Regions from separate parts of the Kitasatospora sp. NPDC056531 genome, predicted to be linked through region 1. Evidence: riboswitches for the same ligand, from Rfam matches in the RefSeq annotation. Region 1 holds a riboswitch; each other region holds the start of a gene.
The links. Region 1 has a riboswitch for cyclic di-AMP ahead of ACFQ87_RS24165 (transglycosylase family protein). Riboswitches for the same ligand answer to the same signal wherever they lie in the genome.
Positions count from the first base shown of each region.

Region 2: linked by a shared signal. The riboswitch ahead of ACFQ87_RS20085 (transglycosylase family protein) and the one ahead of ACFQ87_RS24165 (transglycosylase family protein) in region 1 are both predicted to bind cyclic di-AMP.
Region 3: linked by a shared signal. The riboswitch ahead of ACFQ87_RS43815 (LysM peptidoglycan-binding domain-containing protein) and the one ahead of ACFQ87_RS24165 (transglycosylase family protein) in region 1 are both predicted to bind cyclic di-AMP.

Region 1 covers NZ_JBHTTU010000030.1:82,083-86,967, forward strand. Annotated here, with positions in the region: gene ACFQ87_RS24160 (hypothetical protein) at 1-72, opposite strand, end outside; gene ACFQ87_RS24165 (transglycosylase family protein) at 334-1,575, opposite strand; cyclic di-AMP (ydaO/yuaA leader) riboswitch at 1,562-1,763, opposite strand; gene ACFQ87_RS24170 (hypothetical protein) at 2,289-3,239, opposite strand; gene ACFQ87_RS24175 (DUF397 domain-containing protein) at 3,797-4,060, shown strand; gene ACFQ87_RS24180 (ATP-binding protein) at 4,396-4,885, opposite strand, start outside.
Region 2 covers NZ_JBHTTU010000022.1:14,467-19,351, forward strand. Annotated here, with positions in the region: gene ACFQ87_RS20075 (SDR family NAD(P)-dependent oxidoreductase) at 1-135, opposite strand, end outside; gene ACFQ87_RS20080 (cytochrome P450) at 403-1,707, shown strand; cyclic di-AMP (ydaO/yuaA leader) riboswitch at 1,918-2,084, shown strand; gene ACFQ87_RS20085 (transglycosylase family protein) at 2,089-2,886, shown strand; gene eno (phosphopyruvate hydratase) at 3,176-4,465, shown strand; gene ACFQ87_RS20095 (septum formation initiator family protein) at 4,656-4,885, shown strand, end outside.
Region 3 covers NZ_JBHTTU010000190.1:445-5,329, reverse strand. Annotated here, with positions in the region: partial or broken gene ACFQ87_RS43835 (AraC family transcriptional regulator) at 1-153, opposite strand, end outside; gene ACFQ87_RS43830 (MFS transporter) at 220-1,434, shown strand; gene ACFQ87_RS43825 (hypothetical protein) at 2,140-2,502, shown strand; cyclic di-AMP (ydaO/yuaA leader) riboswitch at 2,771-2,972, shown strand; gene ACFQ87_RS43820 (hypothetical protein) at 2,946-3,131, opposite strand; gene ACFQ87_RS43815 (LysM peptidoglycan-binding domain-containing protein) at 3,049-3,708, shown strand; gene ACFQ87_RS43810 (hypothetical protein) at 4,105-4,545, opposite strand; partial or broken gene ACFQ87_RS43805 (NAD-dependent epimerase/dehydratase family protein) at 4,844-4,885, shown strand, end outside.

The DNA.
Region 1 (4,885 bases):
GCTTTTGGTGCCGGAGAGCAGCATCGCGTCTATCGCGAGGTTCGCGTCGAGCGTGATGGTGACCTGGGCCATGCTGATTCCTCCTCGGGTGCAGAGCAGCAGCATGCCCGTCGGGGCGGGGTTTCACCATGCGAATACGCCGAAACCCCGGGGAGGAGCGACCAGACTCTCCCCGGGGGTGGCGGGTGGTCAGCGTTCGGATGACGGCTGACAGATGTTGAATTCTGTTATCTGAAATCTGTTACCTGTCAGCTGTTCGCTGTTGTCCGTCAGCTGTGGGCCCGTGGGCTGCGGGCCCGTGGGTTGTGGGCGTCTGGGCCCGTGGGCCGTTGCTCAGACCCGGCCGGCGAAGTCCGGGGCCCAGTTGGCGATGGTCTGCTCGCGCACGCCCGAGCTCGGGTTGGCCGCCTCGATGTACTTGCCGCCGCCGATGTAGATCGCGACGTGGTACACGCCGGAGTTCTGGCCGTTGTTCGACCAGAACAGCAGGTCGCCCGGCTGCAGGCTGTCCAGCGAGACGTGGGTGCTGGCGGCGGCCTGGTCGGCGGCGACGCGCGGGATGTTGATGCCCGCGGCGCGCAGCGCGGCCTGGGTCAGGCCGGAGCAGTCCCAGCCGCCGTTGCCGGTGCCGCCGTAGACGTAGGCCTGGCCGACCTTGGACTCGGCGAAGGACACCGCGGCGGCCATGCTGCCGGTGGCGGCCTGGGCGACCGGCTTGGCGACCGGCTTGGCAGCGGGCTTCGAGGCCGGCTTCGAGGCCTGGGTCTGGGCGATCGGCTTGGCGTTCACGGCACCGCCGTTCGCGGCCTGGCCGGCCTTCTGGGAGCGGTTGAACCAGCCGAAGTTCGAGCCGGAGGTGGACGAGGAGGACTTGTCGGCCTGGGCCTTGTCGCCGTCGCCGAAGGTCAGGTGCTGGCCGGGGTAGATGGTGTCCGGGCCCTCGGTCAGGGTGGCGCGGTTGAGGTCGTACAGGTGCTGCCAGCCGCCCTGGACGTTGTTCTTCGAGGCGATCGAGGACAGCCAGTCGCCCTCGACGACGGTGTAGTCGGTGGAGGACTGCGCCTGCTCCTGGGCGGGCGCGGCCGGCTTGGCGGGCTTCGCGGCCGGGGCCTGGCTCTGCGCGGGCTTGGCGGCGGGCTTGGCGGCCGTGCCGGCGGAAGTGTCGACGGCGGCCGGGGCGCCACCCTTGGTCAGGCCGGCCTGGACCGAGCAGACGGGCCAGGCGCCCGGGCCCTGCGAGGCGAGGACCTTCTCGGCGATGGCGATCTGCTGGTCCTTGGTGGCCTGGTTGGCCTCCGGGGCGTACGCGGTACCGCCGAAGGCGGCCCAGGTGCTGGAGGTGAACTGCAGGCCGCCGTAGAAGCCGTTGCCGGTGTTGATGCTCCAGTTGCCGCTGCTCTCGCACTGGGCGACCTTGTCCCAGGTGGCGACGGGGGCGGCGTTGGCGGTGCCGGTGGTGAGGCACGGGATGGTGAGACCGACACTCGCGACGCCGATGGCGGCGATCACGCGACGGGTACGGCCGGACGGGCGGGCGCCGTTGGTGGGCAGCATGAAGACGCGGTCCTCTCCCACGCCTGCGAGGTGAGCTGTCGGATTCGGGCTGGAGTTGCCCGGCCGCGCTGTGGACGCGGCTTCACCCCTAGCCCTGGACCGTTCCGAGGAGCGGCCCGGGGCGACTTACCTGTGGTTCCCCCGCTCCTGCCGTGGTGCGTTTTCGCGCTGCCAGGACATCCGACGGCAGGACTCGGCGTTGCGGATGAACTGGGTCCGTGTGGTTACGAACTGGGGAGCACGTTAAGCGGACTTAAGTTCAAACTGCAAATATCTGTGACGCGCATCACGGTTTAGTGGAAACTGTCAAATTGGACACGGATCATGATCGTAAATGATCGTTTTTCAGCAACGCTGCTGTGGATTCCCGCAATTGTCTCCGCTTCAGAAGTGAAGTGACGGAGTGTAGAAGTGTGCGATGGCGCGTCGGGCGCAACAGGGGAGTAGTCGTGAATCGAGCGCCGGAATGCGCGCCCGGCATTTACGCTCAAAAGCGACAAAACGGACATAGCGGCCTATTGGCCGTTATGCTTCTGTAACTCCCGAAGCTCCTGTAATTCCCGTACCTGGACAAGCTGCGGGGCGAGCCGAAGAAAATGAACGAGGGCGGGTGGAGGAGCGGCGGAAAGGGCGGGCCGCAGGGCAGGCCGGTGCAAGCCGAAGGGCCCGGAACGCAGTCGTTCCGGGCCCTTGGGTACGGCGGGGAGTGTGTGACGGCGGTCGCGGGCCGCCCGCTAGGCCTCCACGGACCCCTGGGCGGCCGCGTGGGCGCCGCGGGAGCCCTCCTGGGCCCCGGCGGCGGCCGCGGCCTCCGCCTCGGCCCGGGCCAGCTCCTCCGGCGTCGGCGTCGGCAGTGCGGCCAGGTAGGTGGAGGCGATCAGCTGACCGACGGCCGGGTAGGCGCCCAGCGGCGCGGCCGACGGGCAGCCGGTCTCCTCGGCGGCCGTGGCGAGCAGCTCCGAGTCCGCCTCGGGCCCGATCACCAGCGGGGCCAGCGCGGGGCGCTGGGAGCCGGTCTCCTTGAGGTGGTTGACGGCGTCGGCCACCGAGCCGGGGACGTCGAGTGCCGCGGCGACGACCGGGACGGCCAGTCGGGCGGCCAGCAGCACGCCGGTGATGCCGGCCGCGGCGGCCGCGTCCTCGCCGCCGACGGTGGTCAGGACCACGCCGTCCGCGGCGGTCGCGATGGCGAACAGCCGGGCCCGGTCGGCCCGGGCCAGCCCGGCCTCGGACAGCCGCACGTGCACGGCCTCGGCCAACAGCGGGTGCGGGCCCAGTGTGTCGGTGACGGTCGCGCCGTACTCGGCGGCGAGGGCGTGAAGCCCGGTCAGGAAGTCGTGCGGCCCGGGCACCAGCGGCACCACGACGGGCGCCGCCAGGCCGGCCTCGGCGGCCTCGGCCAGCAGCTCGGCGACGGTGCGGTCCTCCCCGCCCTCGCCCTCGGCGTCGCCGGTCGGGAGGTAGCCGACCGCGGCCTGGACGCCGGCGTGCTCGCTGCGGACGATCGAGAGCAGTTCCTCGACGACCGAGCGGGACTCGGGCCCGGCGGTCGCGGGTACGGCGAGCACCAGGGCCGGCGAGCCGGTGCGGATCTCGGGGCGCTCGGGACGGCGATGGCGCCCCCGCGCACGGGAGCCTGGAGTGCGGACGGGCAGTGGCGCGCCCGGGATGGCTGCGGTGCTCATGCCGGAGATCGTAGGACATCAGCCCGTCAGGGCTGCAGTCGGCTGCCGTACGGGTTTCGGGTGGTCGCGGTGCGAGGGTCGTGTCTCCGCCGTCCCGGTCCGGGCGGTTTGCCTACAATCCGGACATTCCTCACCCAACCCCGGCGCGGACGCACGTAGTTGCCTCGACGTGTCCCGTGGGGCGTCGCGTTGCACCTGTGGCGCGTGAGATGTCTCACAGTCGAAGGGCGGCCTGACGGAGGGTCACGGCGGTGCGACTCCCGGCGTTCGAAGATCAACATTCAGCGGGGGGCCGCTCACGGCCGGTTATCGAGATCTCGTCGATTCAGTCGGCTATGTCCGTTTACGTACCGTCAGGAGAAGGGTCCGTGAAGAGTTCGAGGCCGCCGGCAAAAGGCCTCGTGCACCTGCAATGTCCCGTGCTGATGCACGTGCACTGCGGCTATCATCGCGTCAAGTGAGGCGTTGTGCCGGACCGGTACGGGGCCGGTCCGCTCCTTCGACGGTGCCGGGGCGCCGCGCTGGACGACAACTCCGGAGCTCTTCGGGAGACTTCTATGCACGACTCGCAGGACACGCACGGCTCGAACCACGCCTACAACGGGATGGCCGCCGCCGACCTCAGGGGGGTGGTCTGGCAGAAGAGCCGACACAGCAACTCCCAGGGCAACTGCGTCGAGTTCGCGGCCCTGCCCGGCGGCGACGTGGCGATGCGCAACTCGCGCTTCCCGGACGGTCCGGCGCTCATCTACACCCGGGCCGAGATCGCCGCCTTGCTGCTGGGGGCCAAGGACGGGGAGTTCGACCACCTGGCGGTCTGACCGGTCGCCGCTTCACCATCGGGGGGCCGTCGTGGGTGCTGACACCACGACGGCCTTTGTCTTTTCCCCGCGGGCGCTCCCGCGGGTGGGGCCGGGCCGGGTCGTGCCTGGCCGGGGCCTGTAACGCGCGGGCCAGGGTCTCCAGTGCGCGGGCCGGGGCCTGTGACGCGCAGGTCCGGGCGCGTGGCGCACGGGTCGGAGTGCCCGGCGTGGGGTGCCGGAGGCGGAGGCGGAGGCGGAGGCGGTCCGGTGTCGAAGGGCCCGAGGGGCCGGCGGAAGGGCCCGGGGCGTGGTCCTCCCGGGTCGTCCCCGAGCCGGCCGCGCGCCGCACGGCGCTAGGCCGAGCGCCGGTGCCGTCCACCGATTTCGACACGTCCGTCGAGTCCGCCGCCCTGGGCCGGCTCCGCCTCGAACATGGCCCAGACCACCTTGCCGCTGCCCAGAGGGTGCCAGCCCCAGGAGCGGCTGAACGACTCCACCAGGTGCAGCCCCCGGCCGGATTCGGCGACGAAGTCCGCCTCCCGGGCGATCGGTCCGATGCTGCTCGGATCGCTCACCGCGCAGACCACCTGGGGTGCGCGGTGCACCAGGCTTATTCGGATCGGCAGCCGCCCCTCCAGGGTCGGCTGTACGGGAAAGTCGTACTCGCCCGGGCGGCCGCCCGACGGGTCGGGCCCTGCACCGATCGCATGCCGGAGCGCGTTGGTCACGAGTTCCGAGGCCACCAGCGCGACATCGTCGAACAGCTCCATCAGGCCCCAGCGCTGAAGAGCGGTCCGGGCGAAGTCGCGCGCGGTTCTCACGGCTTCGAAGCGAGGAGCGAGC
Region 2 (4,885 bases), on a different contig from region 1:
GTCCTCGGCGACACCGACGTGGGTGTCCGCGATCAGCATCCCGGCGGCGCCGGCCGCGGTGAACCGGCGGGCGAGGCCGGCTCCCGAACCGCCGTCGAGTACCGCGATGACGACGACTGCCCCGCTGACCTGCATGGTCTGCTCCTCCCTGTGGGCGACACCGCACCGGCGCCCACGCATACTGCGGAGGATCGTAGGCACGACCTGACCCTCCGCAACAGGGATTACCCCGCAGGTGACCAGACTCACGCCTGCCACCCGGCCAAGAGCTGCCCAAGAGCTGTCCACGGACCGTCCACCAGCTGTCCACGGAGCGTTGGCGACCCGCTCGCGCGCCGTTCGCGAAGTGTTGACGGTCGGGAACGGTCAGGACGCGCCCGACCCAGCGGTTACGGTCGACCCATGCCTGCTCAGCCCGACGCCGCCCAGCCCGCCCCGCAGCTCTTCACCTGGGAGTTCGCCGCCGACCCGTACCCGGCCTACGCCTGGCTGCGCGAGCACGCCCCGGTGCACCGCACCAGGCTGCCGAGCGGCGTGGAGGCCTGGCTGGTGACGCGGTACGCGGACGCCCGGCAGGCGCTGGCGGACAGTCGGCTGTCGAAGAACCCGGCGCACCACAGCGAGCAGGCGCACCGCACCGGCCGGGTGGGCATCCCGGGGGAGCGGCAGGCGGACCTGATGACCCACCTGCTGAACATCGACCCGCCGGACCACACCCGGCTGCGCCGGCTGGTGTCCAAGGCGTTCACGCCGCGCCGGGTGGCCGAGTTCGAGCCGCGGGTGCAGCAGCTCACCGACCGGCTGATCGACGGCTTCGCGCAGCGCGGTTCGGCGGACCTGATCCACGAGTTCGCCTTCCCGCTCCCCATCTACGCGATCTGCGACATGCTGGGCGTGCCGGCGGAGGACCAGGACGACTTCCGCGACTGGGCCGGCATGATGCTGCGACACACAAAGCCGGGCCACGGCGGGAGCCAACGCGGCGGCGTGGGACGGGCGGTGAAGCGGATGCGGGCGTACCTGCTGGAGCTGATCCACCGCAAGCGGGCCGACCTCGGTGACGACCTGATCTCCGGTCTGATCAGGGCCAGTGACCACGGCGAGCACCTGACCGAGAACGAGGCGGCCGCGATGGCCTTCATCCTGCTGTTCGCCGGTTTCGAAACGACCGTCAACCTGATCGGCAACGGGACGTACGCGCTGCTGCGCAACCCGGGGCAGCGGGTGCTGCTGCAGGAGTCGGTGGTGCGCGGGGAGACCGCGCTGCTGGAGACCGGGATCGAGGAACTCCTGCGCTACGACGGGCCGGTGGAGCTGGCGACCTGGCGGTTCGCGACCAGGCCGCTGACCATCGGCGGGGTGGACATCCCGGTGGGCGATCCGGTGCTGGTGGTGCTGGCGGCGGCGAACCGCGACCCGGCCCGGTTCGCGGACGAGAACACCCTCGACCTGACCCGGGTCGACAATCCCCACCTGGGGTTCGGGCACGGCATCCACTACTGCATCGGCGCCCCGCTGGCCCGGCTCGAAGGACGCGCCGCGCTGGCCACGCTGCTTTCCCGGCTGCCCGATCTGCGACTGGCCGAAAGCCCGGAGAATCTCCGCTGGCGGGGTGGCCTGATCATGCGTGGATTGCGCGAACTTCCGGTCGAATTCAGTCCCGAGATCCGGTCTCCGCATGCCCTTCCTGAGGCTTCGACACGCTGACGGGACGCCGTTGATGCCCTCCTGACAGCGGGGTGAACACCCATCAATCCGGACAAACAGGCGCAGTTGGTAGGCGATTGATCACATGCCGTAATTCCTGTGTGATGTCGGCGATATGAGCTTGTGATTGGTCTGAGGATCTGTCTAGTCTCCCTGGAGTTCGCAGCTGCGGACCTCGTGCGCGGAACGCCGAATCCTGCCCGCCGCGCCACGGGAAACCGACCAGACCCTTGGGCAGGGGCGGGGGAACCAGGTTTGTTGCCGTCCTCCACGGCTTGGGGTGAAGCCGCCCGAGCGGAACGTCTCCGCGCACGGCGGCCGGGCCACCTCCCGGTCCGAACCCGACAGCTCACCTCGCAGGCGTGCGGAGAGGGACCCTTCATGCTGTTCGTTGGAACTGGCCGTCACCGTCGTCGCACCCAGGCCGAGAAGGCCATCGCCGTCGCCGGTGTGGCCGGCGTCGGACTCGCGATGCCGCTCCTCGCCGCCACCGGCGCCTCCGCCGCCCCGGCCTCCGCCTGGGACTCCGTCGCCCAGTGCGAGAGCGGCGGCGACTGGAGCATCAACACCGGCAACGGCTTCTACGGCGGCCTGCAGTTCACCTCCAGCACCTGGAAGGCGTACGGCGGCACCGCCTACGCGCCGCAGGCCAACCAGGCCAGCAAGGGCCAGCAGATATCGGTCGCCGAGAAGGTGCTGGCCTCCCAGGGCCCGGGCGCCTGGCCGGTCTGCTCCGTCAAGGCGGGCCTGAGCAAGGGCGGCGCCCCGGCCGCGGTCGACACCTCCTCGGACGCCAAGCCGCAGTCCGCCCCCCAGCAGCAGACGCCCAAGCAGCAGACGCCCAAGCAGCAGGCCCCGGAGCAGCAGGCCCCCAAGGCGGACGCGAAGCCCGCCCAGTCGTACGCTCCGAAGCACGCCGCCCCGAAGCAGGCCGAGAAGCCCGCGGAGCAGCCGGTCCAGCAGTACGTTCCGAAGCACGCCGCCCCGCGCGCCGCCCAGCCGGCCCAGGCCGCCCCGGCCGGTCACGACTACACCGTCCACTCCGGTGACACCCTGTCGAGCATCGCCGCCGCCCAGAGCGTGTCCGGCGGCTGGCAGGCGCTGTACGACGGCAACCGCGGCACGGTCGGCGGCGACCCGAACCTGATCATGCCCGGCCAGGTCCTGCACCTCGGCTGAACCGGCCCGTAGGGCCTCGACCGAGACGGTCCGTAGGACCTCGAACAGCACCCCGGGGACGAAGGGGGCCGCACCCGGCCCCCTTCGTCCGCATTCGTCCGCGCCGGGGGGACAAGCTGGGACAAGCAGGTGAACTACCGGTGGGTAGTAGGGCCACACGCTGAGACGGAACCGAGGCCAACGTGGCCCCGGGAGCTCGGGCGGTTAGGCTCTGGTCGTAACGACTCCGCAATCGTCCCGCCGACAGCACCACCGTCAGCCGGACCCTGCTTCCGCAAGGAGATGCCTCGTGCCGTCCATCGATGTCGTCGTAGCCCGTGAGATCCTCGACTCGCGCGGCAACCCCACGGTCGAGGTCGAGGTCGGCCTCGACGACGGCAGCACCGGTCGTGCCGCTGTCCCCTCGGGTGCCTCGACCGGCGCCTTCGAGGCGCTGGAGCTGCGCGACGGTGACAAGAACCGCTACTTCGGCAAGGGCGTCGAGAAGGCCGTCCTGGCCGTCATCGAGCAGATCGGCCCGGAGCTCGTCGGCTACGACGCCACCGAGCAGCGCCTGATCGACCAGGCCATGCTCGACCTGGACGCCACCCCCGACAAGTCCTCGCTCGGCGCCAACGCCATCCTGGGCGTCTCGCTGGCCGTCGCGCACGCCGCCTCCGAGGCCAGCGACCTGCCGCTGTTCCGCTACCTGGGCGGCCCGAACGCGCACGTCCTGCCGGTCCCGATGATGAACATCCTCAACGGCGGCTCGCACGCGGACTCCAACGTCGACATCCAGGAGTTCATGATCGCCCCGATCGGCGCGGAGTCCTTCTCCGAGGCCGTCCGCTGGGGCGTCGAGGTCTACCACACCCTCAAGGGCGTGCTGAAGGAGCGCGGCCTGTCCACCGGCCTCGGCGACGAGGGCGGCTTCGCGCCGAACCTGGACAGCAACCGCGAGGCCCTGGACCTCATCATGGAGGCGATCCAGAAGGCCGGCTACGTGCCCGGCCGTGACGTCGCGCTGGCCCTGGACGTCGCCTCCTCCGAGTTCTACCAGGACGGCGCCTACCAGTTCGAGGGCAAGGCCCTCTCGGCCGCCGAGCTCATCGAGTACTACGCCGAGCTGGTCGCCGCCTACCCGCTGGTCTCCATCGAGGACCCGCTGGACGAGTCGGACTGGGACGGCTGGAAGGCCATGACCGTCAAGCTGGGCGACAAGGTCCAGCTGGTCGGTGACGACCTGTTCGTCACCAACCCGGCCCGCCTGGCCAAGGGCATCGAGACCGGCACCGCCAACGCGCTGCTGGTGAAGGTGAACCAGATCGGCTCGCTGACCGAGACCCTGGACGCCGTCGAGCTGGCCCAGCGCAACGGCTACCGCTGCATGATGTCGCACCGCTCCGGCGAGACCGAGGACGTCACCATCGCCGACCTGGCCGTCGCCACCAACTGCGGCCAGATCAAGACCGGTGCCCCGGCCCGCTCCGAGCGCGTCGCCAAGTACAACCAGCTGCTGCGCATCGAGGAGATCCTCGACGACGCCGCCGAGTACGCCGGCCGCGGCGCCTTCCCGCGGTTCCGCTCTGCGGACCAGTAGGCACAGTCGCTCTGCGGACCAGTGAGCACAGTCGCTCCGCGGACCCGTCCGCACAGCAAGCACGAGGGCTGAGCAGCCGAGCTAGCGCAAGCCTGACCGGTGCCCCGCCGCACACCCCGTAGGGTGGACGGCGGGGCACCGTCGCGACCAGGAGGGGATACGGGAGATGGCTGGCTGGAGGATCCCGGGCTTGGCGGCCCGACCTCGGTTCACGAGCCGGGCGACCGTCCTCGTCCTGGTGCTCTGCTCCCTGGTGGCGATCCTCGCCTACCCGACGCGGCAGTTCATCTCCCAGCGCGCCGAGATCTCCGCCCAGCGGGCGAAGGCCGACCACGTGCGCCAGCAGGTCGACCAGCTGCGCCGGGACAAGGCCCGCTGGCAGGACCCGGAGTACGTCAAGGCGCAGGCCCGCGCCCGGTT
Region 3 (4,885 bases), on a different contig from region 1:
GACCCAGGAGCCGGCGTCGGTGGTGATCGCGACCACGCCCCGGGCGGCGTAGGCGATCTGGTGGTCGTCGTGGCGGTGGGCGTCGATCCCGGTGCCGGAGGGCAGCAGCTGGGCGCGGGTCGGGGCGACGGGATCGTGGCGGATCTTCGACATTGACTGGCAGATTATCGGAAGTCCGACAGGATGTGCTGGCCCGAGCATGTCCGGATGACGAAACGGCTGTCGCAGAATACGTCGATCGCACTGCTGTCCGTCGGACACTCCTGCGTGGACGTCTACCAGGGTGCGGTGGCCGCCCTGGTGCCCTTCCTGGTGGCCGAGCGCGGCTACGGCTACGCCGCCGTGTCGGGCGTGGTGCTGGCCGCCTCGCTGCTGTCCTCGGTGGCGCAGCCGCTGTTCGGGGCGCTCACCGACCGGTGGCCGCTGCCCTGGCTGCTGCCGGTCAGCACACTGCTGGGCGGCGCGGGCATCGCGCTCAGCGGCGTGGGCGGCTCCTACGGGCCGACGCTCGCCTGCGTGGCGCTGTCCGGCGTCGGGGTGGCCGCCTACCCCCCAGAATCGGCGCAGGTGGCCCGCTCGGTCGCGCAGGGCGCCGGGGCCGGCCACCGGGGGATGGCCTGGTTCTCGCTGGGCGGCAACCTGGGCTTCGCGGCGGCCCCGCTGCTGGTCGCCGTGGTGGTCGGGACCGGCGGGCTGCGGCTGACCCCGCTGCTCCTGCTGCCGGCCCTGGCGGGCGCCGCGCTGTGCCCGCCGGTGCTGCGCGAGCTGGCGCGGCGGCGCGCCGCCGGGGAGGGCGCGGTGCGGAAGGCGGGCCGGGACGACCGGGCCTCCTTCGTGAAGCTGTCGCTGGCCGTGGTGTGCCGCTCGATCGCCTTCGTCGGCCTGAGCACCTTCCTGTCCCTGTTCGCCACCCAGCGCCTCGGCGGCGGGACGGCGGCCGGCACCGCGGCGCTGGTGGTGCTGTACGCGGGCGGCGCGGTGGGTTCGGTGCTGGGCGGGGCGCTGGCGGACCGGTGGGGCCGGGTCGCGGTGGCGCGCTGGTCGTACCTGGTCGCGGCGGTGGCGGTGGCCGGGGTGCTGCTGGTGCCGGGCCCGGCGCTGTACCTGTTCGTGGCGCTGACCTCAGCGGGCCTGTACGTGCCGTTCTCGCTGCAGGTCACGCTCGGGCAGGACTACCTGCCCAGCCGGATCGGCACCGCGAGCGGGATCACCCTCGGGCTGACGGTCAGCATCGGCGGCCTGGCCAGCCCGCTGATCGGAGCCCTCGCGGACGCGACCTCCCTGCGGACGGCGCTGCTACCGCTGGTGGTGATGCCGGTGCTGAGCTGGGCGCTGTTCCGCAGCCTGCCGGAGCCTGCGGTGCCGGAGACGGAAGCGGCGACTGCCCGCACCCCGGACACACCGCCGGAGCGTCATCCCTGGTCCGGGCCGTGATCCGCAGCAGATCCCCACTGGTCTCCACTTGCTCGACCTGCACCGCGGCCGGCTGCGGCAGCAGGTCCCCCACCGTGACAACACACACAGCCAGCCTGCCACCGCCAACAAGCCGACACCACACGCCGGTTGAAGCGATCACCGACTACGAGAATCTTGTAAGAGCCGTTCACTGGACACGCCCTCGATCCGGGTTCGATCTTCTTCGTGAGGCATGAGATTGTCTGGTTGTGTCAGAGATGGTGAGTGGGTGGAGGCGGCCTTGGCCGAGGCTTCGTCTCCTTCGAGGTCGCAACGGGTTCGCGCCGGGAGTGACCTTGCTTCCTGCGCCGATGTTCCTGAGGCTGCGTAAGCGTTGATGGGTCTGCTGCTGGACGTCGAGGACACGGCGGGGACGGTGGCCGCCGTGAGGCTCGTCGCTCCCGCGGTTGCCGGGGCCGACGACGGCCAGGCGCGGCAATCGGTCTACGGATCTCCCGCCCGGCTGCCTGGGCCCACCCCCAGGGTCGGCCGGCTACGGCCTGCTGCAGCTCCAGCAGGTGGAAGGCCGGCTGCTGGTCGGCCACGGCGGCTCGATGCCCGGCTTTCTCGTCTCGCTCTTGTTCAGCTCGCAGGACGATGTGGTGGCCGTCACGCTCGCCAACACCACGGCCGGCCTCAACCTCGGCCGGCTGGCCCGCGACCTGATCGCGATCACCGCCGAGCATGAGCCGCGGGATCCCCGAGCCCTGGTGGCCCTTCGCCGACGCCGACCAGGAACTGCTGGCGCAGACCGGCCCCTGGTACTGGGGCGCCAGCGCGGTCGCGCTGCACCTGCGAGCCGGCCGTGTGCTGGAGCTCACAGCGCTGGGCGGTGCGGCCCGTACCTCACGGTTCCGGCCCGAGCCGGACGGGACCTGGACCGGGCTGGACGGCTACTGCGCGGGCGAGCCGCTGCGTGTGGTGCGCCGGGCCGACGGCGCGGTCGACCACCTGGACCGGGCCGGCTTCGTCCACACCCGCACCCCGTACGATCCGGCAGCCGAGGTGCCGGACGGCGTCGGCGCGCAGGGCTGGCGGGCGGGCTGACCACTGGTCAGGTCGACGCGCCAAAGGGCGGGCGCGCCGGCCCGGACCTGCGACCCGCACGGCGCGCCATCGGGCGGTGGCCGCCGCACTGGGTGCGGCGGCCCGCGCTGACACGCACTCATAGGGGCGTTGCCGAATCGTTATCAAGCGCTATTGCGGATCATTCGGACAATCCGGCCGGACCGTGACCCAGCTCACGAGGGCTTGTGCTATTGGCTCCGTGCCGTTTACGGTCCTTCTCGTTCGTCTCCGTACGAAACGAACCCCGCTCTCCGGAACGCCGAATCCTGCCGCCGGATCGGGCGGGCACGTGCATCCATGAAGCACCGCGGCAGGAGCGGGGGACCCACAGGTAAGTCGCCTCATCCGGACTGGTTCCGGCGGGGCTAGGGGTGAAGCCGCGTCTCTGTGCGGCCGGGCAACTCCAGCCCGAACCCGACAGCTCACCTCGCAGGCGTGTGAGAGGAATCGCTCTTCATGCTGCCCGTCAACGCTCGCCCCAGCCTGTTCGCTGTCGGTTCCGTCAAGCGCATCGTCGCGGCCGCCGTGGTCGTCGGCGTCGGCGCCGGCATCCCGGTGGTCGCCGCCACCGCCGCGAACGCCGCCCCCGTCAAGTCCGCCCCGGTCAAGTCCGCCCCGGTGCACTCGGCCCCGGCCGCCGCCCCGCAGGCGCCCGCCGGCTACACCGTCCAGAGCGGTGACTCCCTCACCAAGATCGCCACCGCGCACCACGTGCAGGGTGGCTGGCAGAAGCTCTACGACCTCAACAAGTCCGTGCTGACCAAGGGCCCGGGCAAGATCTACCCTGGCCAGCACCTGACCCTGGGCGGGGCCGCCCCGGCGCCTGCCGCGGCTCCGGCCAAGCCGGCCGCCGCCAGCCCGCTGGCCGCGACCCCGGCCGCTCCGGTCGCCAACACCCCGGCCGCGCTGCAGGCGCTCGCGGCCTCGATCGTCCCGGCGAACCAACTGGCCTCGTTCGACCAGATCATCAGCCACGAGAGCGGCTGGAACATCCACGCCACGAACCCGAGCTCGGGTGCCTACGGCCTGCCGCAGGCGCTGCCCGGCAACAAGATGGCCTCGGCCGGTTCCGACTGGCAGAACAACCCCGCCACCCAGCTCAAGTGGGCCCTGCAGTACATGAACACCGTCTACGGCAGCCCGAACGCCGCCTGGGCGTTCTGGCAGGTGCACAACGCGTACTGATCGGACCTGATCGGCCTCTTCGAACCGATGGGTCCGAGCGAGTACCGCCCGTCGGCCGGATGTACGGCGGCTGACGGGCTGCCGAGCGGCCACCTGACCGGCCCGGTTCACGTCGCGGTGCGTGAGCCGGGCCGTCGGCGTACCCGGGGTCCGGACGGGACCGCGGCGCGGTCTGACCCCTCCACGCGGTGCGCCCGGCGGGAGGGCGGGTGCACCGAGCGGGCTTGGCAGGCGAGTCGGTGTGGTTCCTGGCGGGATGCATCCCGGGTCCCGCGACCCGACGGGGCGCCCGGAGAACGCGCGTCGCCGGTGCGAAGGCCGAGCGTCAGGAGCTTGCCGTCGGTGGCCGCACGGGGGGGCGACCAAGGGGTCGCCTCCGTCGGCGGGCCCCGCTTCTCAGGCCTTGGCGGTGAGCCAGGCGCCGAGGCCGCCGCAGCCGCGGGCGTCGTAGGTGGTGCTGCGGTAGCCGGCCGGGATGGGCGAGTACGGGCAGGTCCAGATGCCGTTGCGGACCAGCTCGTGGAACCAGGCGCCGACGCCGCTGCAGCCTCGGGAGTCGTAGTTCGTCAGCACGTAGCCGGAGACGATCGGCGAGCCGGAGCAGGTCCACAGGCGGTTCTGGGCGGGCTGCTGGAACCATGCGCCGTGGTTGTTGCAGCCGCCGGGGTTGTACATGGTGATGACGTAGCCGTTCGGGACGGGTGCCCCGGAGCAGCTCCAGCCGCCGGCCGCCGAGGCGGTGCCGGCCGTCGTGCCGGCGAGGGCGGCCGCGAGCACGGCGACCGTCGCGGCCGCCCTTCCGGCGCGGGTCATCAGCTGGCGGAGGATCGTGGTCACGGCGACATCGTTCCGATCGGTCGTCTCCCCGCCGTCGGAGCGGCACGGGAGGGCGTAACAACGGGACGCGCCGCACCTTAGCGGCGGTGATCAGTTCCCCGATAGATCTGGATCGAACGATCGCCATATCTGACCGGAAACGGTCCGTCAAACCTCGTGGACCGGAACACCCGGGGCGCGATCTCCGGCGCGACGGTGTCCGCCGTCGGCGGCTGGCGGTTGCCCCGCGAGGCAAATTTGAACGTGTTCAATTAGCGCGCTAGGCTCGAAGCCGAAGATGGGAGATGAGGGGGAACTCATGAAGATCGTCATTCCCGGCGGCTCCGGCGCGCTCGGGAGC